Regions from separate parts of the Priestia aryabhattai genome, predicted to be linked through region 3. Evidence: riboswitches for the same ligand, from Rfam matches in the RefSeq annotation. Region 3 holds a riboswitch; each other region holds the start of a gene.
The links. Region 3 has a riboswitch for S-adenosylmethionine ahead of M3225_RS22845 (phosphoadenylyl-sulfate reductase). Riboswitches for the same ligand answer to the same signal wherever they lie in the genome.
Positions count from the first base shown of each region.

Region 1 (10,734 bases), on a different contig from region 3:
GTTCTGTTTTAAGACAGCAAGGCGTTCGCCAGGGCCCATATGTACATCACCAGTCTGAGATTCAATTTCACCAGATAAAATTTTTAAAAACGTTGATTTTCCAGCACCGTTTGCGCCGATTAATCCATAACAGTTACCAGGCGTGAACTTAATATTCACATCTTCAAATAACTTTCGGTCGCCAAATCGTAAACTTACATTACTAACTGTAATCATGTATGAGCAGTCCTCCAAATTCAATATCTATAAAATTATACCATTCTTTTTATATAAGAGCGATATGAATACAATATTTTAAACATAAAGTGTAACCGACACTTTAGGCACTCGTCAACCATTTACGGGATTTTTTGAGCGGTAAAACTTGATTGTTCTAGCATTCACCAAAACATTGAGTGACAAACCAGTATATTCAGGCATAGAGCAATTGTCAATTTTATATTCTTTTTCACATATATGCAGTATTCCTTTGTATAAGAAACAAAAAGAAGAATAATACTACCTGGTAAATAAAAGAATTTTCCATGGAGTTAATAACGATATTTTATGGTTACTTATTTCTAGGAACGCTTTTATATAGACATAAACAGGGTGATTAGTATGTGGAAATCAATTATTTCCTACCTTCCAGAATGGCCAGTTTTTATACAATCGTTTATGGTGTTTGTCATCCCATATATAATTTACAAATTATTTAGTGGGATTCGCAACTCAGAGGAAGAGTGATGAAAGTGAAGAAATGGAAATCCAAAATTAGACAACTAGGAAACCATACTAACGAAAAGCAAAACAAACAGGAATCTGTACCTCAAGATTCAACTAATCATTTTACTGATGATTTCACTTTAAATCTAGAAGTACTTAGAAAAGAAATTGGTCATAACTCAGATGTTCATTTTAGGGATTTTATTATAGGACGTACCGATATTCAGGCAGCTATTATTTTTGTAGAGGGACTATCAGATAAAGATCTTATTGATAAACATATTTTGGCATCATTGATGGCTGATTTTTCAGCAGAATACCAACAGGGACAGCCATATGTAAAAGAAAACCTTTCAAAGCAATTTATTAAAAGCCAAGTATTATCAATCAGTGATGTAGAAGAGGTTCATTCTATTAAAGATTTAACATCAAAAGTCTTAACAGGCTCTACTGCGCTTTTGATTGACGGGTTATCACGTGCATTAATTCTTGGTACAACTAAAGTAAAAACAAGGACGATTGAAGAGCCGGTATCAGAAGCCTTAGTGAGAGGTCCACGGGTAGGCTTCACTGAATCTTTAAGTGATAACACATCTCTTTTAAGAGGAAATGGGGATATTGAGAATTTGTCGCTAGTGAAATTCCAAGTAGGAAAGCGTTCTAAAAAAGACCTTGTTGTCGCTTACATAAAAGAGGTCGTTGATCCACAATTAGTAAAAGAGGTAGAAAAACGGATTAAGAAAATTGATGTTGATAATGTTCCAGAATCAGGTTATGTCGAACAACTTATTGAAGATAATTATCTTAGTCCTTTTCCTCAGGTACAGAACACCGAGCGTCCTGACCGTGTAATTGCTGCTTTGATGGAAGGGCGAGTAGCAATTTTATTAGATGGAACCCCTTTTGCTTTGATTGCTCCGGTTACATTCAGCATGATGTTACAGTCACCCGAAGATTATTATGAAAGGTGGATTCCTGGCACGTTCATTCGTTTCCTTCGTTATATTGCAGTAGTTCTTTCTCTTTTTACCCCGGCTTTGTATATTGCTTTTATCTCGTTTCATCCAGGGCTAATTCCGACTAAGTTAGCTATTTCTATTATAGGAACGAGATCTGGGGTTCCCTTTCCAGCTCTTATCGAAGCGCTATTTATGGAAGTAGCTATTGAAATTTTGAGGGAAGCCGGACTCCGGTTACCAAAGCCAATTGGTCCTGCAATGGGGATTGTCGGTGGGTTAATCATTGGAGAAGCTGCTGTTCAGGCAGGGATCGTTAGCCCCATTTTGGTAATTATAGTGGCGTTAACTGCAATTTCATCGTTTGCCATTCCTCAGTACAGTGTAGGGATTACATTGCGTATTCTTCGCTTTGTGGCCATGCTTTGTGCTTCCATTCTTGGGCTATATGGCGTTATTTTATTTTTCCTTTTCATGATGAGTCATTTGGTGAAACTAAAAAGTTTTGGCGTACCTTATATGAGTCCTGCTGTCCCTTATCGTTTAAGCGAATGGAAAGACTTGATGGTCCGTATGCCTCTTATGATGATGAAACGACGTCCAAAGATGATGCATACCAAAGATCCTTTACGAAAAGGGTAGCTTACGATGAAAGGAAGTGAACCATGGGTAATGATCAATTCAAACGATCGTATCACCACATCTCAAGCATCTGTGGTTGTTATCAATTTTATACTTGGAACAGGGATTCTCAGTTTGCCACGGGCAGCTGCAGAAAAAGTGAAAACACCTGATATTTGGTTAAGTGTTATTTTAGGTGGGATAATCGCCATGATAGCGGGAGTAATCATGGTGAAATTAAGTCAACGGTTTCCTGAAAAAACCTTTTATCAATACAGTCAAGAAATTGTGGGGAAATGGATAGGAAAGCTATTTGGTTTCTTCGTTACGGGTTATTTTTTAGTACTTGGTGGTTTTCATGCCCGTGCATTGGCAGAAGTAACAGGATATCTATTGTTGGAAGGAACCCCTAAATGGGCTATTATTATGCCCTTTATGTGGGCAAGTCTCTATCTAATCAGAGGGGGGATAAATCCAATTGCTCGTCTGTTCGACATTATATTACCTATCACAGTTATTCTTTTCTTGTTAGTAGCGTTTATGAGTATCAAAATATTTGAAATAGATAATCTGCGCCCGGTACTAGGGGAGGGCATCATCCCTGTACTGAAAGGGGTAAAGACAACCGCTCTCGCATTCACAGGTCCTGAAATTATGCTGCTAATACTGGCATTTATGAAAGAGCCGCACAAAGCAGTAAAAGCTGTGCTGGTTGGCGTTATGATTCCTTTGTGCCTTTATGTCATTGCAGTCGTGATGGTTATCGGAGCGTTATCAGTGGATGGAGTCGTCACGAGAACATGGCCAACCCTTGATCTCATACGAAGTTTTGAGCTAACTGGGTTAATCTTTGAACGATTTGATTCCTTGTTGCTCGTAGTATGGATTATGCAGATGTTTACTTGCTTTAATATCGGTCACTATAGCGCTTCTTTAGGCCTATCACAACTTTTCCAGAAGGATATTCGTCTATTTATGTATGGTTTACTTCCCATTATTTATCTTATTTCCATGATTCCTAAAACTATCAATGATGTGTTTAAACTAGGAGATATGATTGGCAATGTTGCCTTGGTTTTATTTGGCGCTTTGCCGCTGCTTCTTCTCATCATTTCAAAAGTAAAGGGAGTAAAGTATGAAACAAACGTATAATCATGTACAGTTCTTAATGGTTTTGCTTTCTGTTCTTTTGCTCTTGCCTCTAACAAGTTGTTGGAGCAGTCATGAAATTGAAGAGCAAAGTTTAGGGGTAGGTATGGCATTTGATAAAGCTAAGGAGTCCATAATTGAAAAAGAATTGGATGAGCAAGGAGAAGGGTATCCCAAAAAGAACCTAATTACTTCAACCTACCAACTGATCACTCCCCAGGTGGCAAGTTCAGCCACTAAACAAGGAGGTTCCCAACCGAAACCTTACGTAAATGTGTCTGGAACAGGAGATTCTCCTTTCCAAATGCTTCGTGAATTGTCTTTGAGCAGTGACACTCCTTTAACCAGTCCTCATATGAAAGTGATGGTTATCAGCGGGGCCCTTGCACGGGCGTACAGTTTAGAACAATTAGTGGATCAAAATCTTCGTAACAATGATTTTAGACCTAGTTGTCTTGTGTTTATTAGTAAAGGGAGAGCCAGCGACACATTAGAATCAAAAACAGCAGGAGAGATCCCAGCTTTTCATCTGTATGGAATGATAGACAATACATATCGAACAACACGAATTTTACCGCCTATGCCGCTTATTAAATTAGCGAGCAAGATTCAATCAGGGTCTAGTTTTCTGTTGCAAAATGTATTATCAGCAAATGGAGAAATCAAATTTGCTGGTGCTGCCATAATTAAAGGGAAAACAAACAAAATGATTGGTTTTTTGAATGAAGAAGAACTAGATGGTCTGACTTGGATCACAGGAAAAGGGAAAGGAGGGCTAGTGAAAACCTTTGATAAAAAGACCAGTCAGCTGATCGTATATGAAATAGAATCTATGAAAAGTCATATTGAACCTCATGTTAGAGGAAATAATATCTCTTTTGATGTACATATTGAATCAGAGGGACGGCTGTCTGAAAATTGGGTGGTCTCCGGAAACCCTTTAAAAAACCAATTTTTACAGAAGGCGCAAAAAACTTCAGAAAAAAAAGTGAAGCATCTCGTAAGAAACACAGTAGAAAAAATGCAAAAAGAATATAAAGTCGATGTGGCCGGATTCGGAAATCAATTGAGAATTAAGAGGCCTAGGGTATGGATGAGGGTCAAAGACAATTGGGATCAAACGTTTAGTGAAGTACCGATTAACTATGATGTGAAATTAATAATTAAAGATTATGGAACGTCAGGATCAAAAAAGTGAGTATCTAAGTTTAGCTTTGCTTGTTTTGATCTCAGAAATAAAAAAGCCCAAAGGATAACCTTAGAGCTGGCTAAAAAATATTCCCCCTATATTCAGTACGAAACTTCGAGGAGAAATGGTAAATAAGAGCTGTCCAGAACCGGCAGCTCTTATTTGTTATTCAAAAATATAAGCAAGCGCTTGAAGAGCCTGTTCCGGCGTTTCGACTACAACTTGCGCTTTGTTTGACAGTTCTTTAAGCGGGTGGTGCAGTTTTTCAGGGCGAACCAAAATTAGCGGTTTATCTAATGAAATGGCTGTCGCAGCATCCATTGCGCTGTTCCACTGCTTGTATTTTTCGCCAAATAAAGCAATGACCACATCAGATTTTTTCAGCAGCACCTGCGTACGTAAATTATTAATTTGGGAAGCAGCTTCATCTTTTAAAACAGCGTTAGGCTGTTTTCCTAAAATTTCTTCTCCAATGTTGTCGGAGCGGTCATGGTCTGCCATCGGACCAACAAACGTAAGGGGAAGGTTTAATTGCTCCGCTTGGTTTTTAATTTCGTCTCGCCAGTTATCGTGAATTTGCCCGGCAAGGTATACAGTTAAGTTCATTATGTAAAAGTCCTCCTCTAACTGATAGTTAATATTTGTTTTATTTTATCAAATGTAAGCGGATAATACGAATGATTTGAATGGGGTGCTTTACCAAAAAATAAGGTTATGGTAGACAAATAGATAAAAAAGAGAAACAATAGAAGGCGTATTGCTAATTAAAGAAAGGATGTACATGATGACAGAAACAGTGCTACAAGTAGATCATGTCAGTAAAGTAATTGGGAAGAAAACCATTTTGCATGATGTATCCTTATCCGTTAAGCGCGGTGAGATTTTTGGGTTGCTTGGTCCAAATGGTTCTGGTAAAACAACGCTAATTCGAACGGTAGTAGGGCTGATTAAAGAAACAAAGGGAACGATTACCGTCAATGGCTTTCCTTTAAAAGAACAGTTTACATCAGCTATGAAATCAATTGGAGCGATTATTGAAAACCCTGAGTTTTATGATTATCTGACGGGCTATCAAAATTTAAAACACTTTGCTAATATGCATGAAGGGATCACATCAGAACGTTTGGATGAAGTGATTGCTTTAGTAAAGCTTGAAAACAGCATTCATGCAAAAGTGAAGACGTATTCTCTTGGAATGAGACAGCGTTTAGGAGTAGCTCAAGCTATTTTACATAAGCCTGCATTGCTTTTACTAGACGAACCAACAAATGGTCTAGACCCAGCGGGAATGAGAGAATTTCGTACATATTTACAAACGCTTTGCACAGAAGAAGGAATTTCAATCTTAATCGCGAGCCACTTATTAAAAGAAGTAGAAGCATTGTGTGACCGCGTTGGTATTATTCAAGATGGTGAGTTAAAAGCAATTCAAGATCTATCTCCAAATCGTCAAGATCAAGGAATGTATGTAGAATTTGAAGTGTCTGACGCGCAAAAAGCAGTGGATCTTTTAACACAAGAATTTGAAGTGACGATGAGATCAGATATTATCGATGTAGCGATTGTAAAAGAGCAAATTCCAGCTGTGAATAGAAAATTAGTGGACAGCGACATTTTAGTCTACCGAATTACCCCTGTTTATGAGACGCTTGAAGATTCGTTTATGTCCGTTACGGAAGGAGAGCACCATGCTTAAGTTAATTCAAAATGAACATATGAAATGGTTTCACAAAAGAAGTACAAAAATCACGCTTATTACAATTGGCATTTTAACTCTTTGTATGGCTCTTTTAATGAAGAAAGTGGCAAACAGTGCAGGGACAGAAGAAAACATTTTGAACTTCCTGTCATTTAGTTCAGGTATGCTGATTCTTGTTCAATTTTTCGCTCTTGCTGTGGGGGGATCGATTGTTTCAAAAGAGTTTGAAGCAGGTACTATTAAGCTTCTTTTAATTCGCCCGGCTAGACGTTCAACGATTTTAACATCCAAGTACATAACGCTCATTTTAATTAGCTTGTATTATTTACTGAGCTATTTACTTTTTTCGTTTGTATGGGGAGCATTGTTCTTTGGATTTACCAGTCTAGAAGGAGATGCGCAGCTGCTTAAACATATTACGCTTACGTATGACAGTGCGTATATGGAAACGTTCATGATGATGACGTTCGCATTTATGCTGTCGTCTTTATTTAGAAATAGCGCGCTTGCTTCAAGTTTAGCTATCGTTGTGAGTATCGGTGCGAAAGCTGTAACCCGATTAGTATCGGAGCTAGATTTATGGTGGGGGAAATTTTTATTATTTGCCAACACGGACTTTGTGCAGTATATGGACGGAATGAAGCCGATGTTTGACGGAATGACAATTCCATTTTCAATCTTTATCTTAATAGCGCATTTTGTCTTCTTTATGGGCGTAGCATGGGTAGCGTTTTTGAAACGTGACGTAGCTAATTGATGTGAGAATTTTCGCACTATATATTTTTCTAAAATAGCATTTGACAATTAAATAAAAAGAGATTACAGTAGTGAAAGACTATTTTTAAAACAACTACAAACTTCTTATCAAGAGAGACGGAGGGACTGGCCCTATGATGTCTCGGCAACTGGCTGTACGCAGTGCGGTGCTAAATCCAGCAGACGATGTTTCGTTTGGAAGATGAGAAGGGTAATCTTATGATACAAATAAGAGACCTCTTCTTATCAATAAGAAGAGGTCTTTTTTATTACGTAAACAAGAGGTGTTAAGAATGGAACAACAAAAAGGAAACGGCTGGGCGCTGTTACCGCTGGGCGTCTTTTTAGTCCTGTTTGTCGGATCAGGAATTATAACGGGAGATTTTTATAAGCTGCCGGTATTAGTAGCTATCATCATTGCAGCCATTGTGGCGCTGGCTATGAACCGCAAAGATTCACTTAATGTAAAAGTTGAACGTTTTGCTAAAGGAGCAGGGCATCCTGATATCATTATTATGGTGCTTATTTTCATTTTAGCAGGTGCTTTTTCCGAAGTCGCTAAAGGCATGGGAGCTGTTGATTCAACGGTAAACTTAGCTCTGTCTGTGCTTCCGCAAAGCTTAGTGGTAGTCGGAATCTTTGTTATTGGCGCATTCATTTCAATTTCGATGGGAACGTCAATGGGAACAATCGCTGCGTTAGGGCCTATCGCTGTAGGAATCAGTGAGCAAGCGCATGTATCCATTACACTGGCAATTGCGGCCGTTGTTGGTGGTGCAATGTTTGGAGATAATTTATCCGTAATTTCTGATACGACCATTGCAGCAGTTCGTACGCAAAAAACAAATATGACAGATAAATTAAAAGTAAACTTTTTTATTGTACTTCCTGCAGCGATCGTTACGGTGATTTTATTGCTTGTAATGACGCTTGGCAACACGTCTTCAGTAGAAATTAAAGATTTTAGCTGGTTTAAAATCTTGCCTTATATCGGTGTGCTAGCAGCGGCAATATTTGGTGCAAACGTATTAAGCATTTTAACCGGAGGCATTGTACTAGCCGGCGTGATCGGATTAGCTGACGGAAGCTACACGCTTTCTTCTCTTGCTAAAACTGTGACAGAAGGTATTGGCGGAATGTCGGAATTAATTATTTTATCTCTTTTAATTGGCGGAATGGTTGAGCTAATTCGCTATAACGGCGGTATTAATTTCTTATTGAACTTATTAACACGGCGCATTCAAACAAAAAAAGGCGGAGAATTCAGTATCGCTGGATTAGTAAGTTTAACAAATTTAGCAACGGCTAATAACACGATTTCAATTATTACGGCAGGTCCGTTAGCGAAAGAAATCTCTGATAAGTATTCAATTGATAATCGTAAATCAGCCAGTCTGCTCGACTTGTTTTCATGCAGCGTTCAAGGGCTTATCCCTTATGGTGCACAAATGCTTCTAGCAGCAGGATTTGCCAAAGTGTCACCGATTGAGATTATTCCATTTACATTCTATCCAATGTTAACAGCGGTTTGCGGTATCATTGCAATTGTAATTGGTTTTCCTCGGTTAAATAAAAAATCAAAATCATCTAAAGAAGCTGCGTAATGCCAAACCCTTAAAAAGAATGTTCTTTTTAAGGGTTTTTTACTGTTTGAAAAAATCAGCTGGCTTTTCTTTGTCTAACTCCTTCCAAAGCGTCTCATTTTGTTTAAGTGCATAAGCCGCTCCTCCAATCTCAATTCCGCATAATAAAATGAATAATAAAATACCCATAAAATGACCTCCTTACGTAAATGAATAAAAACACGATTGTAACGGGTTTAGCTTATTGCTATTTCACTTTATAATGAGAATAAAGTATGAAACGCGTTTCAGCGCAAGAGAAAAAGGTGAAAACATGACAAATATCCGAGATATCGCAAAAAAAGCTGGTGTATCTGTTTCAACTGTATCCCGGGTGCTAAATCATCATCCGTATGTAAAAGAAGAAAAGCGCCGGCTGGTAGAAAAAGTTATTCAAGAACTTAATTATGAACAAAACATTAATGCGGTTCACTTATCAAAAGGAAAAACGAATATGATTGCCGTCGTATTACCCTTTATTAATCATCCGTATTTCAGCCTGCTTTTAGAAGGAGTGGCCTCTCAAGCGTTAGAAAAGCAGTATCAGCTTGTTATTTGTCAGACGAACTATGATTTAAAAAAAGAAGAAGAAGCGCTTCATATGCTAAAAACAAAGCAAGTTGATGGAGTGATTATTTGTTCTAGAGCAAGCAGTTGGAGCACAATTGAATATTATCAGCAGTACGGGCCGATAGCCGTGTGCGAAAACGTACAGAATCGTTCTATTCGCTCCGTATACGTCGATCATTATGCAGCTTTTCAGCAGGCGCTTATGTATTTAAAAGAAAAAGGATATAGGGATATTGGATATTGTATTGGAAGAATGACTGGTACAAATAGTCAACAGCGGCAACAAGCATACAAAGAATATGTAAAAAGAATAAATCAGCCTTATCAGCCGGAATGGGTTTTTCAAGACTGTTTGAACGTGACAGATGGTGAAAAAGTGGTAAAAAAATTGGTGCAGATGAAAAATCGACCTCAGGCGCTTTTAGTCACAAACGATCAAGTGGCTATCGGAATAAAAGCTCAGTGCGAACAAGCTGGTATTTCAGTTCCTGGCGATTTAGCTATCATTGGTTTTGATAATCATCCACTTTCTTCTTATTTACAAATCACAACGATAGAACTTCCTCTTAAGGAGATGGGCGAAACGCTTTTTACATTAGTTGGAAACAAGGTGCCTCAGAAAGTTGAGCTACCTTTTCGATTTATTGAGCGTGAAAGTGTATGAATTCTTGAGGGTCTCACCACATGGTTTTACCGGATAAAATGAGCAAAAGCGGACATCATACGAGTAAAGGAAGAAGAAAAGGATGATGATCGTGGAGAAAAAAGAATATCAAGTGGGAGATCAAGTATTTGTTATTTACCGAAATCCTCATACGGCAAACGTTGCTAATATTAATCAAGCTGAAATTGTGGAACATCCTGAAAATAAAGATGAAAAAGCGCTGTTTTTACATGAGTCTTATCATTTGTTAGCTGAAGATGATGCCGTGTATTCAACGTATGAAGAAGCCGAAAAAATGTATAACAAGATATTTGATTATGAACAATATGATTGACGCAAGGCTCTCCTACACGGAGAGTCTTTTTTGGTCTGAAAAATAATTACCAAGGATATAGTCTTTTTATTTTTCAAACGCTATTAGTATAAGAAAAAAGGAAGTGTACATGATGATAAAACCTTTTGTACCTCAGTTAGTATACATTGAGCCAGGGGCAATGGAGTATCCGCTTGGTGTTCAATTAAAAGAAAAGTTTGAGAAGATGGGAATTGAGATTCGTCAAACAACTTCTCATAATCAAGTACGTAATATACCGGGAAAAAACGATTTACAAAAATACCGCAACGCTAAATCGACTTTAGTGGTTGGCGTGCGTAAAACGTTAAAATTTGATACATCTAAACCGTCAGCGGAATATGCAATACCGTTTGCAACAGGATGTATGGGGCACTGTCACTATTGTTATTTGCAAACAACAATGGGAAGCAAACCGTATATTCGCACATACGTGAATGTTGAAGAAATA
Region 1 covers NZ_JAMBOQ010000004.1:386,221-396,954, forward strand. Annotated here, with positions in the region: gene M3225_RS20560 (ABC-F family ATP-binding cassette domain-containing protein) at 1-216, opposite strand, end outside; gene M3225_RS20565 (spore germination protein) at 726-2,303, shown strand; gene M3225_RS20570 (spore germination protein) at 2,310-3,434, shown strand; gene M3225_RS20575 (Ger(x)C family spore germination protein) at 3,418-4,629, shown strand; gene M3225_RS20580 (YtoQ family protein) at 4,786-5,226, opposite strand; gene M3225_RS20585 (ABC transporter ATP-binding protein) at 5,405-6,316, shown strand; gene M3225_RS20590 (ABC transporter permease) at 6,309-7,076, shown strand; SAM riboswitch class I at 7,178-7,284, shown strand; gene M3225_RS20595 (Na+/H+ antiporter NhaC family protein) at 7,369-8,679, shown strand; gene M3225_RS29670 (hypothetical protein) at 8,719-8,847, opposite strand; gene M3225_RS20600 (LacI family DNA-binding transcriptional regulator) at 8,972-9,931, shown strand; gene M3225_RS20605 (transcriptional regulator SplA domain-containing protein) at 10,017-10,265, shown strand; gene splB (spore photoproduct lyase) at 10,378-10,734, shown strand, end outside.
Region 1: it holds a riboswitch for S-adenosylmethionine, as region 3 does, so the genes downstream of both, M3225_RS20595 (Na+/H+ antiporter NhaC family protein) here and M3225_RS22845 (phosphoadenylyl-sulfate reductase) in region 3, are expected to answer to the same signal.

Region 2 (10,734 bases), on a different contig from region 3:
AAATCCGTTCATGAATTACCCATGCACTTTCTTTCTTTGCAAAGAAAAACTATAATAGATGATGCAAGTATTTTACTGATATCATGGAAAGGACGTACATATGTTTACAATTAAAGAATATACAGCTGAACAATTGCAGGATCCATTTGGTCTCCTTCTAGGTGAACGCTATGAATTTCATTTATACATTGAAGTAGAAGAAGAGGATGAATTATATACCGGCAACGACCTAGCACTCCGCGTAGTATATATTAAAAGCGAAGACAACACTTCTATTGCCCAAACTCATTTCTACGAAGTTTCAACAAATAAAGTATTAGACTTCGCCCTTGAAGAAGAGGAAGAAGAAGCTGTAAAAGAGTTTTGCGGGAAGCATTTGCCTTCAGAGGAAGGCACAAATAACGAGGAATAGTCAAAAATAAGCTCTTTTTAAAGAGCTTATTTTTGATTTCGTTTTTCCATTAGCTTTTTAACTACTTCTTTTGGCTCCCAGCATGTAAACCGATAAGAAGGACGGGTCTCATAGCCTAGTCTTTTGCATTGATACTTCATTCCCTTATCCAATTTAATGCTTTGAAAATGTTGACATGTGGCACAGCAATGAAATGAACTCATACCTTCCCTTCTCCCCTATTTCAATCTATTTCTTTAATCAGACAAATAAACGAACGAATTCGTACAAAAAAAGCTGCCTATCGGCAGCTTTCATATTTAGCGTTGAATTATAATTTTACAACATTCTCCGCTTGAGGTCCACGTTGTCCTTCAACGATTTCAAATTCAACTTTTTGGCCTTCTTCTAATGTTTTGAAACCTTCAGATTGGATAGCTGAAAAATGAACAAATACGTCATTTTCGCCTGGTACTTCGATAAAACCGAAGCCTTTTTCACTGTTAAACCATTTTACTGTACCTGTAGTAGCCATGTAAAAAAACCTCCAAAGAATGTAAAAATTTTAATATGTTACTCTATATTTACATTTATACCGTAAATAAAAAATTCACATATTATAAAAGAGACCTACGCGAAGTAGATCTCTTTTATAACAAGTGAATTTTCACTAAATCTAATTCGAGTGTATGGTCAAAACGTAGTATTACTTACATTTATTAAATTTGGTTGCGTTTACATTATACTATACCTATATGTAGAATGCAAATATTTGGCCATTCTTAATGTATGGCCCATCCCTTTTGCAAGATATCTATCTTCCTTACGTCAACATGTTATCAATATGGGCGTCGATAATTTCTTTTCGTTTATTTTGCAAGGTCTCAAATAATAGCTTAGCTTCTTCTGAAGTTAACGCAAATGTTGTTGTTTCTTCATGGTTTTCTTCTTTTGTATGAAGCACAAATACGCTTTGTTGGATTCCACTCATACATATTCCTCCTTTTTCGATAGTATAGGCTTTTTTGTATTTTTCATGTATGCTTCACACGTTTTTAACAAATTATAAGAAAGGTTAAAACTTATAAGGAGTGATACTATCATGAAGAAATCGTTTTTGTTTGTTGTAGGCTGTATGACGACTCTTTCTTTATTCGGCTGCAGTACAGCAGATCAAGGTAAAGATGGCGTCATTGATGATGATACAGTCCGCAACGTCACATATGAAAATGGGAACAATAAAACGAAAATGAATGACGTAAACGATACGCAAGACGTACAGCGTAACGAAAAAGAACAATATAATCAGTCTGGTGGAATGAGAGTAGCCGATGTGGCAGCTGATCGTATCGTAGCATTAAAAAACGTAAAAGATGCTAATGTAATCGTAACTGATCATACCGCTTATGTGGCAGCTGTATTAGATGATAATAAAGAAGGTAATCTTACAAAAGATATGGAACATAAGATTGCACATGAAGTAAGAAAAGCAGACGGCAGTGTTCATCGAGTTTTTGTATCAACAAACCCTGACTTTGTAAACCGTATGAACGGATATGTAGACAAGCTTCAAACCGGCAAACCCGTTTCTGGACTGTTTGACGAGTTTTCGGAAGTTGTTCGACGCGTGTTTCCAAATTCACGCTAATATACATGAATGTCAAAAGAGCATTTTATAAAATGCTCTTTTTATTTTACTTACTGCATAAAATATTGCATAAAAAACCCGCTATTAATTTCTGAATATTTTTATTTTACTTTATTTTGAAAACGATTTCATTTCTTTTGTATAAAGGTTTAGGGGATTTTAGACTTAGAAAATTTACGATTTTGTGGGTTGATAGTATAAGAAAAGTTTGTTAGTTTTAAAAACCATAAGATGTTTTCATGAGATGTATTACTTATCTCATGCATAAAAAATGCATAAAGGGGAGATTTTGTGGATATTGGAGTTTATATTTCACTCGGTATTTATTTTGTGGGAATGCTCGGAATAGGATGGTATGCCTATACAAAAACCACTGAAGATGTAGCTGGCTATATGTTAGGAGGACGCGGACTAGGCCCAGCCGTTACCGCCCTTTCAGCTGGTGCTTCCGATATGAGTGGATGGATGTTAATGGGGCTTCCTGGATCCATGTATGTAACGGGCCTTTCTAGCGTATGGCTAGCGGTGGGATTGTCTATAGGTGCTTATTTAAATTATTTAATCCTCGCTCCGCGTCTTCGCACTTATACGGAAGTAGCGAACGACTCCATTACAATTCCAGACTTTTTTGAAAATCGATTTGGCGACCATGCCAAAATTCTTCGAACGGTATCAGCGATCGTTATCTTTATCTTCTTCACTCTTTACACTTCAGCTGGTATGGTATCAGGCGGACGCTTATTTGAATCAGCATTTGATTTACATTATCAGATTGGCTTGTTTGTAACAGCATCTGTTGTTATTGCCTACACTCTTTTCGGTGGATTTTTAGCCGTTAGTTTAACAGATTTTGTTCAAGGTGTTATTATGTTTCTTGCTTTAGTTTTAGTACCCATTGTGGCTTTCACCGATGTTGGAGGCGTCAACACAACAATGGATATTGTCCAGGAAGTTAATCCAACATACCTTGACATCTTTAAGGGTACAACGGTTTTAGGTATTATATCTTTCTTAGCCTGGGGACTTGGCTATTTTGGACAGCCTCATATTATCGTTCGCTTTATGGCTATCTCTTCTGTTAAGGAATTAAAACCCGCACGCCGTATTGGAATGAGCTGGATGATTATTTCTATTATTGGTGCGTTGCTGACAGGACTTGTTGGAATTGCATATGTAGAAAAAACGGGTATGAAGCTAGCAGATCCTGAAACTATTTTTATTAAATTTGCAGATATACTTTTTAACCCTTTAATTACCGGGTTTTTATATGCTGCTTTATTAGCTGCGATTATGAGTACCATTTCTTCTCAGCTACTTGTAACAGCAAGCTCTGTTACAGAAGACTTTTACAAAACATTTTTTCGTCGTCAAGCCTCTGACAAAGAGCTTGTGACTGTGGGGAGAACTGCGGTTTTAGGCGTTGCAATTATCGCTATTGTGCTGTCTTTGAGACCTAGTGATACCATTTTAGGATTGGTCGGCTATGCTTGGGCTGGATTTGGTTCTGCTTTTGGTCCTGCTATTCTGCTGAGTCTGTATTGGAAGCGTATGACACGATGGGGAGCACTTGCAGGTATGATTGTAGGCGCTGTCACTGTATTGATTTGGGTGAACGTACCAACTTTAAAAGATGCTCTTTATGAAATGATTCCTGGGTTCTTTTTAAGTCTGTTAGCTGTCATCGTCGTAAGTTTAATAACAAAGAAACCGTCAAACGATGTTCAAAATCAATTTATTGAAATGAAAGAAATTTTAATGCAAGAATCGAAATAAACAAAAAGGTACACAAGTTTTTACTTGTGTATCTTTTTTGTTTTTAATCTCCATTTCTTATCATATACATACTAAAGATCAGTGAAGGAGGTTTTTTTGTATGCAACATTCTTATTTCCCTTATGAACCTACACAGCAACTGCGCGTAGATACACAAAATAGAGAAATTAAAGTAATTGGTGAAGGAACAGCTGCAGCAATTCCAAATGAAATTTCCATGACGATTGGAACGCGCACGGAGAACCGAGATGTTCAAGAAGCCTTAAAAGAAAATTCAGCTGTTTCAAATACTCTGCTGCAAGAGATGAAAAACCTTGGAATCAATGACCAGCAAATTGAGACGGCTTCCTTTACCATAAATCCTAAATATGATTACAGTGATGGAAAATCGACTCTTACAGGATACGAAGTACAGCACTTGTTTAGAGTAAGAGTACAAGATGTAAAACAAGCTGGCGATGTCTATAACGCTACTTTTTCAAGCGGAGCCAATGTAGCGCAAGACCTTCAATTTCACGTTACGAATGATGATAAATATGAACAAGAAGCGATAAGTAAAGCTTTATTAAATGCCAAAGAAAAGGCCTTTACCATTGCTAATACGCTACAGCTTCCGATTAACCAAATCCCTATTTTAATCGAAGAAGGCCCCGTCTATCAGTCATCTGGCTCCTCGCCTAAGTTATTAGCAGCCTCTCCCCCTATTCAAGCTCAGTCCTTGACTGTATCTGCTTCTGTAAAAGTTACGTACACGTATTAATACTTGTGGTAAACTATAAGTTACTATAATGAAGAAACTAATCTAAAGGAGCTCTTTGCACAATGACTTCTGAACATTTACTAGCAGCTTATCAAACCCTATGGTTGAACCGTTCGTTCGCTTCCAAACAATCCATGACAAGTGAAGATCAGCTTCACGAAGCCATTCTGAAAGATTTAAAGGATGAAATGACTCATCCGCGCGTCCGACAAACACCGCATATAAAATATCATCTTGGCATAAAAAGAATTCTAAACAGCAGCCTTTCCTCTGATGAAAAAGTTGCGCTTACGTCACTATACACAAACCTTTTAGATAGCTGTATATAACTACAAAAAAGGACCTCCTTGATGGAAGTCCTTTTCTTTATTTAATTAAGGCTTTCTCTTCTAAGTTTTGAAAAACAGCGTTAAAGTCTTGCTTCAAATCCTCGAATTCCTCTAATCCTACGGAAAGGCGAAGAAGGGAATCAGTAATTCCTTTTTCATCACGTACTTCTTTTGGGATACTTGCATGAGACATTGTTGCAGGATGCGTTAAGATTGATTCAACTGCACCTAGACTAACGCCAATTGAAGCCAATTTGACTCCTTGTAAAATATGTCGTGCTACTTTTTCATCCTGTACTTGGAAAGAAATCATAGCTCCATATCCATTTGCTTGTTCTGAAATCAGTTTGTGATCCGGATGACTTTTTAAGCCTGGGTAGTATACACGGCTTACTAAAGATTGTTCTTCAAGCCACTTCGCAAACTGCAGTGCTGTTTTTAACTGCTGATCTAAACGAACTTTTAGTGTCTTGATTCCTCTAAGAAGCAAAAAACAATCTTGTGGTCCTAGAATAGCACCAAAAGCATTTTGTACAAACTTTACTTCTTCTGCTAGCTTTTCATCGCTTACCACAACTAAACCACCAATGACGTCACTGTGGCCGCTGATATATTTTGTAGCACTGTGAATCACAATATTTACACCAAGGTCAATCGGCTGCTGTAGATAAGGTGTTAAAAACGTGTTATCCACAATTGTAAGGATATTGCGCTCCTTCGCCAAACTTGCTACTGCTTTAATATCCGTTACGTGTAAAAATGGATTTGAAGGGCTTTCGATATAAATAGCCTTCGTATCTTTTGTGATAGCTTCTTCTACTTTCTCAACCTTCGTTGTATCAACAAAGGTTGTTTTAATACCAAACTTTGAAAATAACCGTGTTAATACACGATATGTCCCGCCGTACGTATCATGTGAAACTAAAATTTCATCCCCTGATTCAAAAATAGATAACACCGATGAGATGGCAGCCATACCTGATGAAAAAGCAAACCCAGCGTATCCATTTTCTAGCTGAGCAATGGTGTTTTCTAAAGCCTCACGAGTTGGGTTTCCTGAACGAGAATAGTCATAGCGGCCGTTGTTCGTCTCATCTTCTTGGTTAAATGTGGACACCTGATAAATAGGTACGTTAACCGCTCCAAAATGACCGTCAATTCCTGTATTTGCATGAATTAAGTTCGTACCAAATCTATGTTTATTATTGTTGGTATGCATCAAATGCCTCCTTCAAATCTTTAATTAAATCATCTGCGTGCTCAATTCCAACTGATAATCGCAGTAAACAGTTTGTTACTCCGACACGATTTCGAATTTCCTCGGGAATATCAGCGTGTGTTTGACGAGCTGGGAATGTCATCAAACTTTCCACACCTCCTAAGCTTTCTGCAAACGTAATAACTTTGACATTTTCCAAAAGCGTGGACACGATGTCAGGGCGTGAGACAGCAAAAGAAATCATGCCTCCAAATCCAGTCGCTTGTTTCTTCATGATTTCATAACCTGGATGTGTTTCAAGACCAGGGTAATACACTTTTTCTACGAGATCATGGGTAGTAAGCCAATTTGCAATTTTCAGTGCGTTTTCGTTATGTTTTTCCATACGAAGCGCTAGCGTCTTAACACCGCGCAATAACAACCAGCTATCTTGTGGACCTAAGATTGCCCCAGCTGCATTTTGATAAAAACGAATTTTCTCTCCTAAGCTACTACATCGAGCCACTACAAGACCAGCAACTACATCATTATGACCACCAATGTATTTGCTCGCACTATGTATCACAATATCTGCTCCAAGCTCTAAAGGACGCTGATAGTAAGGTGACATGAATGTATTGTCAACAATAGTAAGCAAATCATGCTGTTTAGCTAATGCAATAGCTTCTGGCAAATCAGTCACGTGCATCATTGGATTTGTAGGTGTTTCAATAAATAAAGCTTTCGTATTGGGACGAAGCGCATCTTTTACTTGATCGAGATGGGCTGTGTTGACGTACGAAACAGTAATTCCTTGCTCTGAAAAGATTTCATTTAGTACTCGGTACGTTCCTCCGTATAAGTCCTCTGATACAATTAAATGATCTCCGTTTTTAAATAGCGCTAAAACTGCCATTACACCCGCCATTCCTGAAGCGAATGCTACTCCTACTTCTCCTTTTTCTAAAGCTGCAATTGCTTCTTCCAATGCTGTACGAGTAGGGTTTGCCGTACGTGCATAGTCAAATCCTGTACTTTGCCCTAAAGCAGGATGAGCAAATGTTGATGCTTGGTAAATGGGTGTTGTAATAGAACCTGTTGAAGGGTCACGGCCTACTCCTGAACGAACTAATAAAGTTTCAATTTTCATCTATTTCTCTCCTTAACTCAAAATAAAAAACACTCTTCACAGATGGAAGAGTGTTCGTTTATACACGATTTCTCTCATCTGTTAGAACAATACTGATGTTCCACAGGAATTAGCACCGTTCAAATGAATGTCTCATTTGATGGTTGCCGGGCATCGCAGGGCCAGTCCCTCCGCCACTCTTGATAAGAGTTCTATATAATTGTTGTTGGTTAACGTTTGTTGTTAATAACTTTAATAAAGATTTTCTTTATTGTCAACATAATTTTCTAAAAAATTTAAATTATCTCATTTGTTTATTCGATGCACTTGTCCTGATAAGCGCATAAAAAAAGAGACGACAGCGAGGTCTCTTTTTCTAAGGCAAGTGCACAGATTTTACATGAGCTAACTTCCAATACATACTTTCTCCATTTGCCGTAATTAATTCAACAATATTATTAGAAACTTCTTTAAGTACGCCAATTTTTTCTGATTGATCTCCTAAGTCTAATACAACCAATTGATTTTCATATTTTTTAAGCTGCTCTTCAAAGTTTCTGACAAAAGGTGCAGAGGCAGGCCTTACTGGGAGCTCTTTGTCACTTAAAGAATAAGGGGTTAACTCGTTACTGTAAGGGGTAAGCCATTTTAAATGATGCAGAGAAACAAATACATTTTTATACACTGGAGAATAAAACACAAGATAATCATTCAGCACGCTTGTAATATAACCATGCAATGACTTTCCTCCTGTTACATAAATTTCAATAAATTTTCCTTTTGCCTGCTGTAAAATATTACGATAGGAAATCCGCTGACTTTCTTCTATTAAGTTCTCTTCTATTTCACGTAAAACCGTATAGTCTTCTTCTGATACTTCTCGCAAACGATGCATGTGTAAAAGAGGAATATACAAATAATCATGTCCATTATACAAAACCATAATATCTAATCCAAGATCAATAAGTCTGCCAACAAACGTCGTTTTACCTGAAATATCCAATTCCACAATTTTATTGATATAATGATTCATACTCATACTCATTCTCCTCCTTTTTCCTATATGATAGAAAAGGTGCTTTATAAGCACCTTTTATGTTCCATTTCATCATGCTTTCCAACGATAATTTTTCGTTTTAATAACTTTCTCGCCTGGTACTGAAGAGCGTGAACCTGTACGGCGTCCTCGAGAGCGATCGTCTGTGCGACCTCCTCCTGTACGGCGTCCTCCTGTACGTCCTCCCGTGCGGCTTCCTGTACGTTCTTCTTTAGACTTTGCAGATTCAGTCTCTCCATTTTCTTCTGTTTGCTCGTTATTTTGATTGTTGTCGTTTTGCTTAAAAGCTCCTTTTGCTCCTACACAAATGGTTTTAACGTGTCTTGGCTGTAAGCGTAATACTTGATTATTCTGAACAAGTGTAAATGTACCGTTTCGACTTTGTACTAACACGCCCTCTACGGCTTCAGGTCCTCCACCGTTGATAGATACCCATTTATGAGAAAGGTGTGCAAACAGATCGTTAAAATTCTTAGATTTCATATATTCTGGTTCTTGGCTCAAGAAGAGTTCATTTGCAGATTGATTATTTTGATTCCCATTGTTATTTTGATTCCCATCATTATTTTGATATTCACTTACACTCTTAACGTGTTCAGTGTTAATATAGATAACACCGTCATCCTCTGTGAGTAATACTATATAAGCAGATTCAAATGAACCTAAGACATCAAGAAGCTGACCTGCTTTTTTCTCAGGTCCACCTTGGTTAACCTGCACATATTTAGTTTTCATCAATGATAAAGTTCCAGCAAAAGTTTTTCCTCGATATAATTCTAATTCTGTGCTAATTCCTGTAAATGTTTGCGCCGAATTTGACATAGTATCTTCAGTAATGCTTTTTACATGAGCTAAGTGATAATATACAAGGGTATATTCTTGTTGATTATTATTTTGGTTGTTTTGGTTGTTTTGGTTGTTTTGATTGTTTTGATTGTTATTTTCACCATTATTGTTATTATTGTTATTATTGCTTTCTACCGCTAAGATTAAATAATCTGATTGCACGTCAACCAAATAACCTGTTTTAGATTCAGGTCCTCCACGATAAACGGTCACCACTCTTCCTTTTAGGGGTTTAAAGTGAGAAGAATAGCCTTTATCAGGCATTTGTACATTTCGGCTGCGCTTTTGGCTTGATTTTTGGCTTGATTTTTGACGTGGATTTTGATTTTGCCCTTGTTCTTGGTCATAGTAATAGTTACTCATTGTTTTTCCTCCTTATTAGTTATCCTTATTGGTCATTCATACTGTATATATACGTATCATGTACAGCTATTGATTTCCTTCATTTGCCTATTATTAACAAAATCCACTGTTGCCTATAAATCTATCCATATTTAAAGAGTCAAAAGGTTATTTTTAATATACGCTGTTCGTTCTTTTATAAAAGACAGCATAAAGTCGGGTTCTTTATAAAATTGCTCCATGTTATCTTTTACGTAAGGATCTTTTAATACATAAGGAGTGATATACTCATGCAGTTGATAAATGATTGGTTTCATATGTTCTATTGTAAATTGATTATTTAGAACATTGTTCATTTTTTGAATGTAATGTTTTTTAATGCTATCTACTGCCAATAAGCGAGCTGTAAGCGTGTTAAATCCTTGTGCACGGACGTAGTCCCCCTCCATTACTTTTCCATTTACATCTCTTCCCCAAGTTGCATCATAATCCCACGGAATCAGTTCAAATCGCCCGCTTTCATGATTTAGATAGAGAGCATAGTTATGGACAAAACCATCGTAATTCTGCATACAAATAATGCCAACTAACCAAGATAAGTAACAGTCGACGTTCAGATACTTATCAATATTCTGTTCGAATTCTGTATTTGTCCATGTATTAAGATTAAAGATAAACTTTTCTAATTTTTCCTCATCCCCTTGTTTTACTGCTTTATCTTCATATCCAGATAACAAAGTCGTTTTCGGCTTTTTATCCAAGTCGCTCATCAAAGAAAAATTAGCATCTCCGTCCACTGCATAAAATATGGATCCATCCGCTAAATTTCTTTTTTTCAAAAATAGTTCATCTACCGATTCGAGCTGAAGATATATCCCTTCATTTTTCCCATTAATCTTAAGAGTGACAAACTGAGAGTGAGGAGATAAAACGTCTAAGGAGGAGAAAAAATCGAGGGACAATTTGTTGCGCATAAGCGATGGATCTTTGTATTCAGCATTCAAGTGTATTTCTTTGGCACGCTGAAATATTTTTGGAGAATAAAATTCAATATAATATGACTTTTTCTTCATCTTCCGAATATGGGAGCCTCTTAGCAACAAATCAATATCGTAACGTTTTTTATTAAACTTCATCGTTGCCTGAAACGCTTCTTCTGACCAAATATCTCTTTGCATTTCCTTTAAATCTTTTACATTCACAAACAGAGCGTATTGAGGAATTTCTTTTTGCTTCATTACTCGACCACCTTTCTTCAATT
Region 2 covers NZ_JAMBOQ010000003.1:651,564-662,297, reverse strand. Annotated here, with positions in the region: gene M3225_RS16480 (DUF6509 family protein) at 101-412, shown strand; gene M3225_RS16475 (hypothetical protein) at 439-615, opposite strand; gene M3225_RS16470 (cold-shock protein) at 723-926, opposite strand; gene M3225_RS16465 (hypothetical protein) at 1,215-1,382, opposite strand; gene M3225_RS16460 (YhcN/YlaJ family sporulation lipoprotein) at 1,494-2,039, shown strand; gene putP (sodium/proline symporter PutP) at 2,331-3,812, shown strand; gene M3225_RS16450 (SIMPL domain-containing protein) at 3,913-4,572, shown strand; gene M3225_RS16445 (hypothetical protein) at 4,635-4,901, shown strand; gene M3225_RS16440 (trans-sulfuration enzyme family protein) at 4,939-6,120, opposite strand; gene M3225_RS16435 (trans-sulfuration enzyme family protein) at 6,104-7,249, opposite strand; SAM riboswitch class I at 7,321-7,438, opposite strand; gene M3225_RS16430 (hypothetical protein) at 7,605-8,267, opposite strand; gene M3225_RS16425 (spore coat protein) at 8,337-9,395, opposite strand; gene M3225_RS16420 (CotH kinase family protein) at 9,626-10,711, opposite strand.
Region 2: it holds a riboswitch for S-adenosylmethionine, as region 3 does, so the genes downstream of both, M3225_RS16435 (trans-sulfuration enzyme family protein) here and M3225_RS22845 (phosphoadenylyl-sulfate reductase) in region 3, are expected to answer to the same signal.

Region 3 (10,734 bases):
ACAATTCGTTCGTCCACGCCGAACGGTTCTCCGTACAGCACTTCTACCTGTGGATAACGTTCATACACTTGGTGTATTTCTTCGGGTATATCATGCTTTGCATGCGCAGCTGTTAATAACAGAAGAGGCACAATTGCAATACGAGTAGCACCTTGTTCAATACATGCTTCAAATCCTTGTTCAATAGTAGGGGAAGCTAGTTCTAGGAAACAAACTTCTTGAATCGGTACATCTAGATTTTTTTTACATCTTTCAATAAAAGCAACTGCCTGATCAGCGCCTTCTTTTACGCGGCTGCCATGGCAAACATATAAAACTGCATCCATATAATCAACCTCTTTAGTAAGCTTCTTGTGCATACGAATAGTAATGCTGTCCAGTCTTCTCAAACCAATTTAATCGGTCATGAAAATTTACAACTTCACCAACGATAATCATACTTGGATTTTCAATTTGTTTTTCTTTAACAATATCAACAATTGTACCAAGAGTTCCAGTTACAGTGCGCTGGTCCGCACATGTTCCCCAGTGAATCAATGCAATTGGCGTAGCTGAAGTTTTTCCATGTTTCATTAACTGTTGGCAAATGTACGGTAAGTTCCGCACCCCCATATAAATTGCAAGAGTATCTACACCTTTGGCTAGGCTATCCCATTTGATTGCATCATGCTCACTGTCTTTACGATGGCCTGCTACAAAAGCAAAGCTTGCGCTGTATTCCCGGTGAGTGACAGGGATTCCTGCATAAGCAGCGGCTGCGATACCTGATGTAATTCCTGGAACAATTTCAAATGAAATGCCCTGTTGCACGAGAGCTTCTGCTTCTTCCCCTCCGCGTCCGAATACAAATGGATCTCCGCCTTTTAAGCGCGTTACAATTTTTCCTTTTTTAGCGAATTTCACTAAAAAGTTGTTGATTGTTTCTTGCTTGAGAGTATGGTAGTTCGGAAGCTTTCCGCAGTAAATGATATCTGCATCACTTTTAGCATACTCCAGCAGGTCCTTATTCACTAAACGATCATATAAGATAACATCTGCTTGCTGAATTGCTTTCAACCCTTTTAATGTAATTAAATCTGGATCTCCTGGTCCTGCACCGACTAGATATACTTTCCCCATGAATGCCTTTCACCCTTCCATCATTTCCACGTCTCCGCAGTGCTCCCACATTTTAATTTGAATTAGAACAGCGGACAAAGTCCGCTGTCATTTAGATAAATTTTCGGTTAGCTAAATATTCAATAACAGTTTGTACACATTCTTCTACAGACTGTGTGCTTGTATTAATTGTTAATTCAGGGTTAGCCGGTGACTCATACGGAGAATCAATTCCTGTAAAATCACGGATTTCTCCACTTCTTGCTTTTTTGTAAAGGCCTTTTGGATCTCTTTTTTCACATTCTTCTAACGGACACTCCACGTATACTTCCAAAAATTCATTCCCCTCTAAGATCTCACGCACTTGAGCGCGATCCTCTTGGAATGGAGAAATAAATGCTGTTAGTACCACTTGACCGCTGTCTACAAATAGCTTAGAAACCTCACCGATACGGCGAATATTTTCTGTACGATCTTCAGCAGAAAACCCTAGATTCTTATTTAAGCCGAAACGAACATTGTCACCATCTAATACATAGTTGCGAATATTTTTATCAAAAAGCGCTTTTGCCACTGCGTTTGCTACGGTAGATTTACCTGAACCCGAAAGACCTGTAAACCATAATACAAAACTGTGATGATTATTTTGCTCGCGTCTTTCCTCTTTTGTAATTCCAGCATCATGCCACGTAATGTTTGTTGATTTGCTCACTTCAACCGCTCCTTATTTTGAAGATACTTTTTGTTTTGCTAATCCTTTAATTAACACTTCAATTACTTCTTTACGACTGAATGTGCTTGGTGGCACTTCTCCGTTACGAAGCATTTCACGTACCTTTGTTCCAGATAGAATCATATGATCTTCCTTGCTGTGAGGGCATGTTTTCGTTGATGCCATCGCTTCACACTTCTTGCAGTAGAAGCTGTGTTCAAAGAATAAAGGTGTAATTCCTAATTCATCTGCTGTAAAGTTACTGAAGATTTTTTGTGCATCATATGTTCCATAGTAGTCACCAACACCAGCGTGGTCACGGCCTACAATGAAATGCGTGCATCCAAAGTTTTTTCGAACCATTGCATGGAAAATAGCTTCTCTAGGTCCAGCATAGCGCATCGCAGCAGGGAAAACTGCTAAAGCTACACGATCGCTAGGATAATAGTTCTCTAAAAGTACTTCATAACTTTCCATACGGATATCTGCTGGGATGTCGTCTGACTTTGTTTCTCCTACAAGAGGATTTAAGAACAGGCCGTCTACAATTTCTAATGCCGTTTTTTGAATATATTCGTGCGCACGGTGAACAGGATTACGAGTTTGGAATCCAACAACCGTTTTCCAACCGCGTTCTTCAAATGCTGCTCTTGTTTCAGTTGGATCTAGGTAATACTTTTCAAAACGCGTTTTAGGTGTACGTTCTACAAGTACGATTGGACCTGCTACGTATACATTTGGGCGTTCCATCATTTTTTTCACGCCAGGATGAGCAAGTTCTGCTGTGCGGTACACGTTTTCTGCTTCCTTTTCTTTATTTGGCGTATATACTTCAGAAACTTCTAAAACACCATACGTTACGCCGTTTTGAACAAGTTTTACTTTGTCGCCAATGTTTAATTCTTTAGCTTGCTCTTCTGTTACAGGAAGAGTGATAGGAATACTCCATACTGTTCCATCTGCTAGACGCATATTTTCAACAACTGATTGATAATCTTTTTCTCCTAAAAACCCTGTAATTGGGCTGTAAGCACCAATTCCAATTAGTTCTAAGTCACTTAGAGCCATGTTATCTACTTCGATTTCTTTTGTTAGTGAAGTGTAGTCATATGTTGGTTGATATAAATTAATTAATTCTCCACCGTGTGCTTGAATTGTTGTCATTTTGTAAAATCCTCCTTAAATAATTAACACAATATAATAAAAAGCACTTGAATTAAGCAGTCATTTTTTCTTTTTCCGACTGCAAGCTTGCTCTTTTTCTTCTAGTCGTTCTAGCTAAGCTTAGAATACCTGCTGTGGCAATACATCCGCTAGCTAGCACCATAAATGAATATAAGTCGCTTTCAAGTACTAATTTCACAAGAACATATGAGATTACGAGTGAAAATACAGGCGATACCACCCAAACCTTCAACATTTGAATAACCACTTCGCGCTGTTCTTTCGTAAATCCCGTTTTCGCTGCGCCTATTCCAATAATAGAAGACGTAGTAACCTGTGTAAGAGGTACTGGTAAACCAAACAATGAAGCGACTGTGACAAGAGAAGCACCAGTACCTGAGATAATACACCCTTCTCCTACAGAATAGCGAGTAATTTTTTTTCCGTTTGTTTCAATAACTCGGCCGCCTAGTAAAAGAGCTCCGAGCGCGACCGCCAACCCTCCTGATACAACACCCGTTTTAGCATCCATTAATCCAGCTCCTACTAGAGGACCGACAGCATTTGCCACGTTGTTCATTCCAGCTGAGAAAGCTTCAAAGAATCCCGTCACTATAACTAAAATCGTTAAAACTCTTTTCCACTTTCCCTCTGCTTCTTTTTTATGCGCTCTGCGCTTTATCACTTTTCCAATCAAAAAAGCAATCACAAATGAAACTAGCGGAACAATAATCCAAAAAGACATGACAACTAAAAGTTTTTCCACATACAAAGATTGATAAGCTACTCCTACTCCAACAACTGAGCCAACTGTTACTTCACTTGTTGATAGAGGGATACCAATCAAATTCGCGAAAAAGAGTGACAGCGTTGCAGCAGCCAGAATGATAATAACTAACTCTACTGACAGTAATTTTTCAGGTATGATACCTGAACTGATGGTTTTCACCACCTCACCGCCTCCGGTAATGGCTCCAAGCACAATACCTATAGCACAGATGAACAGGGCCACTCTTCGCTTTTTAATCGCACCGGAGCCGTATGAAACGCCCATAGCAGCTGCTGCACCGCTTGCCCCAATATTCATTGCAAAAAAAAGTGCAATGATAAAGGCAACATATAAAAGCATCATTTATTCAGCTCTTTCGTATTTAAGATTCGTGTAATCCGCACTCAACTTTTTGCGTACCTGCCCATCTTCCTGAACGTAAATCGTCTACATTGTAGGCAGGTGCGGTACAAGGCTCACAGCCGATACTTGGGTAGCCTTGATCATGAAGTTTGTTATATGGCAAATCATGCTTATACACATAGCGCCAAATTTCCTTCCAAGACCAATGAATTAACGGACAAACTTTAACTTTCTTGAATTTCTCATCTTTATTAAAATAATTCGTGTTGGCACGAGACTCAGACTGCTCGCGTCTCAAACCAGAAATCCACGCATCATAAGGAGCAAGAGATTCTCTTAATGGGATGATTTTTCGAATTTGACAGCATAGGTTAGGCTGACTCTTCCAAAGCTCATCTCCATGTTTTTCAGCTTGTTCTGCAAGAGTTAAATCCGGTTTTTTCATATGAATACGTAAATCAGGGAAGCGTTCTTTAATTGCATCAATCACTTCATATGTTTCTTTAAAATGAACGCCTGTATCTAAAAAGACAATTTCAGCATCTTTTTTCACTTTTGAAATTAAATCAATTAACACGATTCCTTCGATCCCAAAGCTTGATGCATAGATAATTGAATCTCCGTAGGTATCATACGCCCACTGCAATGCTGAAAGGGCTCCTTTTGTTTCATCTTCACTGTCGAACTCTGGAAATGTATCGCTCCAGTTTTCGTACGTATATAAATCTGCCATTTTCTTCACTCCAATTCTTAGTTATCCGCGTTATCCAATAAAAAAAGACGGTTTTACCCACTAGAATTGGATAAAACCGCCTCTAGTGTGTCTAGTCAGCGAAACTATTTAATTCTTACTTTGCTTCGACGTGTTCAAAGATTTGTTTTAAGTCGGGGTTACAGTCATTGGTGTCCCTCCTTAAATTATTGCTTGCGCTATATCAAAATAAAAAGTCTTCCATATTGAAAGACTGGGTAGGCAATAAATTTTCACCTTATCTTTCAAAATGATACACACTTTGCTGGAATTAGCACCTTGCTAAGCAGGTTGCCGGGGTTCAGCGGGCCAGATCCCTCCACCACTCTTGATAAGCATTTTTTAAAAATTTTAGCATATTTAGAATATTTGTCAACATTAAAAATCATATATCCGATAAGAAAACTATACTTTAAATTCACAGAAATATCTATACTTTTATTTAAAACAACATATGTAAATTTAACCCAAATGTGAACATATCAGTTTATGAAACGCTTTCTTTTTTCTCCAACTTTTTATATTCTCTTGCTAAATAAAACACAAAATAAATCTCTCTATAAAATTAATAAGGGATTTGTAAGCTTTACGGATAATTCACCCCCATTAGCACACATTACAGATAACACTGACAGATAGGAGCTGTATAAGATGGAGAGACCACCCTTTCAATTAGACGATACAATTAAAAATAACGTGCGAACATATTTACAGCAGATTTCAACTGAAGCCTCTAATTTAATTAAACATTTAGACACGAGTGATCATTGTATCCTATGTGATTTTGAGGAGATGAGAAGGTTATTTCAAGATGTTCAAGCTACGGCCGCCTCTTATTACTTGCGTCATTACTTATCGCCTTATACATTTGAATATGCTGCTCTGTCCTTAGCTATTCATAACCTTTCTGAGAAACGTCACGGCGCTTTAATTGTCATTGAACGGGAACAAAATGTAGACCCTCTTATTCAAAAAGGAATGCCTATTCAAGCTCCTGTCAGCGCTACGCTAGTTGAGACGCTGTTCTATCCAGGGACACCCTTACATGACGGAGCCGTCCTAATTAGAAACAATCAGCTTATTTCAGCTGCTAATGTTTTACCTCTCTCGTCTATTATTTCAAGGAACAAAAAATTAGGAACACGTCACCGTGCAGCCATTGGAATGTCGGAAAAATCGGATGCATTAATTTTAGTTGTATCTGAAGAAACAGGTAAAATTTCGTTTGCTCTTGATGGAAGCCTCTACCCTATTCACTCCAGCAAAAATATGATTTAAGAGCCCTTTCCTGATAAGCAGCCCTATCTTGACTTCTATATCCTTTCTCTTTAATATATTTCATAGTTTTTACATACTATAGATACGGGTGATGCATATGGCAATTTTAAAATTTGAACATGTAGGCGTTCAAGTAAAGGATATAGAAGAATCTATTGAGTTTTATACACAAAAAGTGGGATTAGAGCTCATCGAAACACTACCACATACCGATCCGTCTTTGAAACTAGCTTTTCTAGGTTTAGAAGGCAATGTAATCGTAGAGTTAATTCAAGGGTATAACTCAAGCTTACCTAACGAAGGTAAAGTTCATCATTTTGCGCTGGCAGTAGACGGAATTGAAGAGGAGTTTGAGCGTTTAAAATCAGCAGGCGTTTCATTTGTGGAAGAAAACATTGTAACTTTGCCAAATGGAGCAAGATACTTATTTTTCTATGGTCCAGACAAAGAATGGATTGAATATTACGAAGTAAAAAGATAAAGATATCTTATACCTTCAATGAAAAATGGTCATACTGTGGCTATGACTAATCACTGGAGGTTTTTTATGATGGAATGGCTATTATTTCGACTTTTTCGTCGTTCTATTTTAGTGCGGCTTCTTTTTATTATCGGCTGCCTTGTTCTACTTTTTGGCACGCTTATACATTTCCTAGAGCCGCAAACGTTTGGAAATGTGTTTGAAGGAATTTGGTGGGTTATTATTACAATCTCTACTATAGGGTACGGTGATTTCGCTCCAACCACTACGATTGGAAGATTAGCTGCAATTATTTTAGTCCTGATCGGAACGGGCTTCATTACTACTTATTTTGTCACGCTTTCTAAAATTGCTGTTTCCACTGAGAGCGCTTATTTAGAAGGAAATTTAAAATTCTATGGAAAAGACCACTTCATCGTTGTCGGGTGGAACGAGCGCGCCAAGCTAGTATTAGAATCTTATCGCGACGCATTTCATAAAGAAGAAATTGTTCTTATTGACGAATCTCTGACTAAAAACCCCATGATTTGTGATCGCGTTCATTTTATTAAAGGAAGTCCTTCTCACTATGAAGTATTAGAGCTTGCCAACGCTCGGTACGCAAAAAAAGTGCTGATTACAGCGGATCAGCATAAGGCAGAAGAATATGCAGATATGAACACTATTGTTACGCTAGTCGCTCTGCAAGGAGTGAACCCTTCTATTTACAGCATCGTTGAATTGTTAACAAAAAAGCATATTCAAAATGCGCAAAATTTGGGTGTAAATGAAATGATTAAAACAAACGAGTTAATCAGTCAGGTCATGTATGAACATATTTTTGTGAAGAAATTAGAGAGTTTAAAAAAAGAATAGTTCCTTCAATTACTGAAGCAGCGCCTCTTCTGCCTCTCTGATCAGCTCTTCTCCTAAACTGATATACTTTTCTCGAAATGAACCGTCTGCGTCTTGGGGTTCTGCAAATTGATTAAATGAAGCACTCACATTTCCATTGTGAACATTGTCATCTAGGCCAATTTGATATTTATGTGAAAGTAAAAATGGCGTACCAATCTGTACGGTTGTTCCTTTAGAATCCAGTTCCCCATTCGTAGCTGTAAACGGGATACGTAAAAACTGATAGCCGACTTCATCATCCATCTTATAGTCGAATGAACCATGGTCATAATCCCAATTTCCTCCGACGTTATACCCAAGCGGCTTAAGCGTTTTTTCTAATTCATAAAGTTTGAATAATGTCCCGTCTAATCTTGAAGATAATTCAATCATGTTATTCCTCCTCTGTTTTAACATGTCCTTTTTCCAGCATTTTATCCTTTATCTCAAAAGCAAAAAAGTTCACCTTCTAACAAGAAGGTGAACTTTTTATTTATTTCAAACGCTTTTCTAATTCTGCTTTTTTCTCTTCAAAACCAGGTTTCCCAAGAAGAGCAAACATATTTACTTTATATGCTTCTACTCCAGGCTGATCGAATGGATTTACTCCTAATAAATAGCCGCTGATTGCGCATGCTTTTTCGAAGAAATATACAACATATCCGAATGTATACTCATCTAACGCAGGAATGTTCACAACTAAGTTTGGAACGCCTCCATCTGTGTGCGCTAGCATTGTACCTTGGAACGCTTTTTTATTTACAAAGTCAACTGTTTCACCAGCTAAGTAATTTAATCCATCTAAGTCCGCTGCATCTTCTTCAATTGTTAGCTCATGACGAGAATCTTGAACTTGTACAATTGTTTCAAAAATATCGCGACGACCTTCTTGTACATATTGACCTAAAGAATGAAGATCCGTTGAGAAGTTAGCAGATGAAGGATAAATACCTTTTTGGTCTTTTCCTTCACTTTCACCAAATAACTGTTTCCACCACTCAGCAAAATATTGAAGAGCTGGCTCATAGTTAATCAGCATTTCAATTGTTTTTCCTTTATTATAAAGAACATTACGAGCTACAGCATATTGATAAGCTGGGTTCTCTTCTAGCTCTGATGATGAGAATGCTTCTTGAGCATCAGCTGCCCCTTTCATCATTTGTTCGATATCAAGACCTGCAGCAGCAATTGGTAATAAGCCAACCGCTGTTAATACTGAATAACGGCCGCCTACATCATCTGGAATAACAAATGTTTCATAGCCTTCTTCGTCCGCTAATGTTTTTAATGCGCCGCGTGCTTTATCTGTTGTTGCATAAATACGCTTGCGTGCTTCTTCTTTGCCGTATTTCTCTTCTAATAATTTACGGAAGATACGGAAAGCAATCGCCGGTTCTGTTGTTGTACCAGATTTTGAAATAACATTAATAGAGAAATCTTTATCTTGTAAAACATCCATTAAGTCTTTCATGTATGTTGAGCTGATGTTGTTACCAGCAAAAATAACTTGCGGAGTTTTACGCTGTTCTTTTGATAATGTGTTATAGAATGAATGCTGAAGCATTTCAATAGCAGCACGAGCACCTAAGTAAGATCCTCCAATACCGATAACAATTAATACATCTGAGTCAGATTTAATTTTTTCTGCACTTTTTTGAATGCGTGCAAATTCTTCTTTGTCATACTCCGTAGGAAGGTCTACCCATCCTAAAAAGTCGTTCCCAGCACCTGTTTTCTCATGAATTGAATGGTGAGCTACTTTCACGGCATCACGTAAGTATGTAAGTTCATGTTCACCAAAAAATGATAACGCGTTTGAATAATCAAAACGAACATGTGTCATAGTCTGTTCCTCCATTAAAATATCTTTATTTTTCACTTTATCGAAACTGTTAGCTGAATTCAAGTGAATCCACTTACAATTTGACACAATCATTATAGTTTGTTGAAACTGCAATCATTGTATGTACCCTTTTATTTAACGATAAATTCAGTTATGAAGTCAACTAATGTTCTTTGATTACAGAACGTAATGCATGCACCATTACGCAAATAATAAGCAAATAAAAAACGACTAAAGAGTGGTCTTCAATCGTTTTTTATTTGCTTATCGGGTGGTGCAATATAGTTCATTTCACCTATCTTTACATATTGTCTCGGTTTATAAGAGGCTTTTAACAGAGAAGAGTCTATTGATATGGAATTTTCAGCTTGGTTTTTAGAAGTGATTAGCATCCTGTTTTCTTCTTTCATTTCCAAGTGATTATTCAGCACAAATCCGCTCATACATAATGCGGTAAAAATGAGAAAACTGATGGCTATTTGTTTTCTATACATTTCCATCACCTCACTCTTAGAGTGACAATTTTGAATGATTTTTATACGCCTAAAAAAATTTTTTTATGTTTTTTTTATGGATTTTGTGACGAGTTTCTATTTATTTAATAAGGTTTGAAAAATCCGCTGATACTAAGAAATAGCATGGATGCATGCATAATTAAATTATTATATAATCGGTTACAGAATTGAATATCACAAGGAGGTTTGTCTTTTGTCCTGGTTGCACTTGGTGATTTTATCGCCTTTTTTATTAGCCTTTGTTGTCCCGCTTCTGTATAGGAAATTCCAGCGTATTCATACAGGGTGGTTCGTTCTACCTCTTCCGCTTGTGTTGTTCATTTATTTCACACAATATATTAGTGGTGTTTCTAAGGGGGAAACATATCTACATTCGATGAAATGGATACCTAGTCTTGGCATTAACTTTGATGCTTATGTGGATGGACTTGGTCTTCTATTTTCTCTATTAATCACCGGAATTGGGACACTTGTTATTCTTTACTCCATTTATTATCTTTCTAAGACAAAAGAAGCACTGCATTCGTTTTATGTCTATTTGCTTCTTTTTATGGGTTCTATGCTAGGAGTTGTATTATCAGACAATTTAATGAACCTTTACAGCTTTTGGGAATTAACAAGCCTTTCATCTTTTTTATTGATTGGTTATTGGTACAAACGAGAGAAATCTCAATACGGAGCCTTAAAATCTATGCTCATTACCGTATTCGGAGGACTTTCCCTATTAGCAGGAATTGTGCTTTTATACGTTATGACAGGTACTTTCAGCATACGCGAAATTATCTCAAACGTAGATGTAGTCACATCAAGTCATCTATTCATTCCAGCTCTAGTCCTCATTTTATTAGGGGCCTTTACAAAATCTGCTCAGTTTCCTTTTCATA
Region 3 covers NZ_JAMBOQ010000005.1:353,125-363,858, reverse strand. Annotated here, with positions in the region: gene M3225_RS22870 (sirohydrochlorin chelatase) at 1-326, opposite strand, end outside; gene cobA (uroporphyrinogen-III C-methyltransferase) at 340-1,119, opposite strand; gene cysC (adenylyl-sulfate kinase) at 1,211-1,810, opposite strand; gene sat (sulfate adenylyltransferase) at 1,823-2,974, opposite strand; gene M3225_RS22850 (inorganic phosphate transporter) at 3,027-4,106, opposite strand; gene M3225_RS22845 (phosphoadenylyl-sulfate reductase) at 4,126-4,839, opposite strand; SAM riboswitch class I at 5,093-5,195, opposite strand; gene cdaS (sporulation-specific diadenylate cyclase CdaS) at 5,509-6,135, shown strand; gene M3225_RS22835 (VOC family protein) at 6,233-6,616, shown strand; gene M3225_RS22830 (potassium channel family protein) at 6,683-7,471, shown strand; gene M3225_RS22825 (YugN-like family protein) at 7,481-7,885, opposite strand; gene M3225_RS22820 (glucose-6-phosphate isomerase) at 7,986-9,335, opposite strand; gene M3225_RS22815 (hypothetical protein) at 9,581-9,829, opposite strand; gene M3225_RS22810 (Na+/H+ antiporter subunit A) at 10,044-10,734, shown strand, end outside.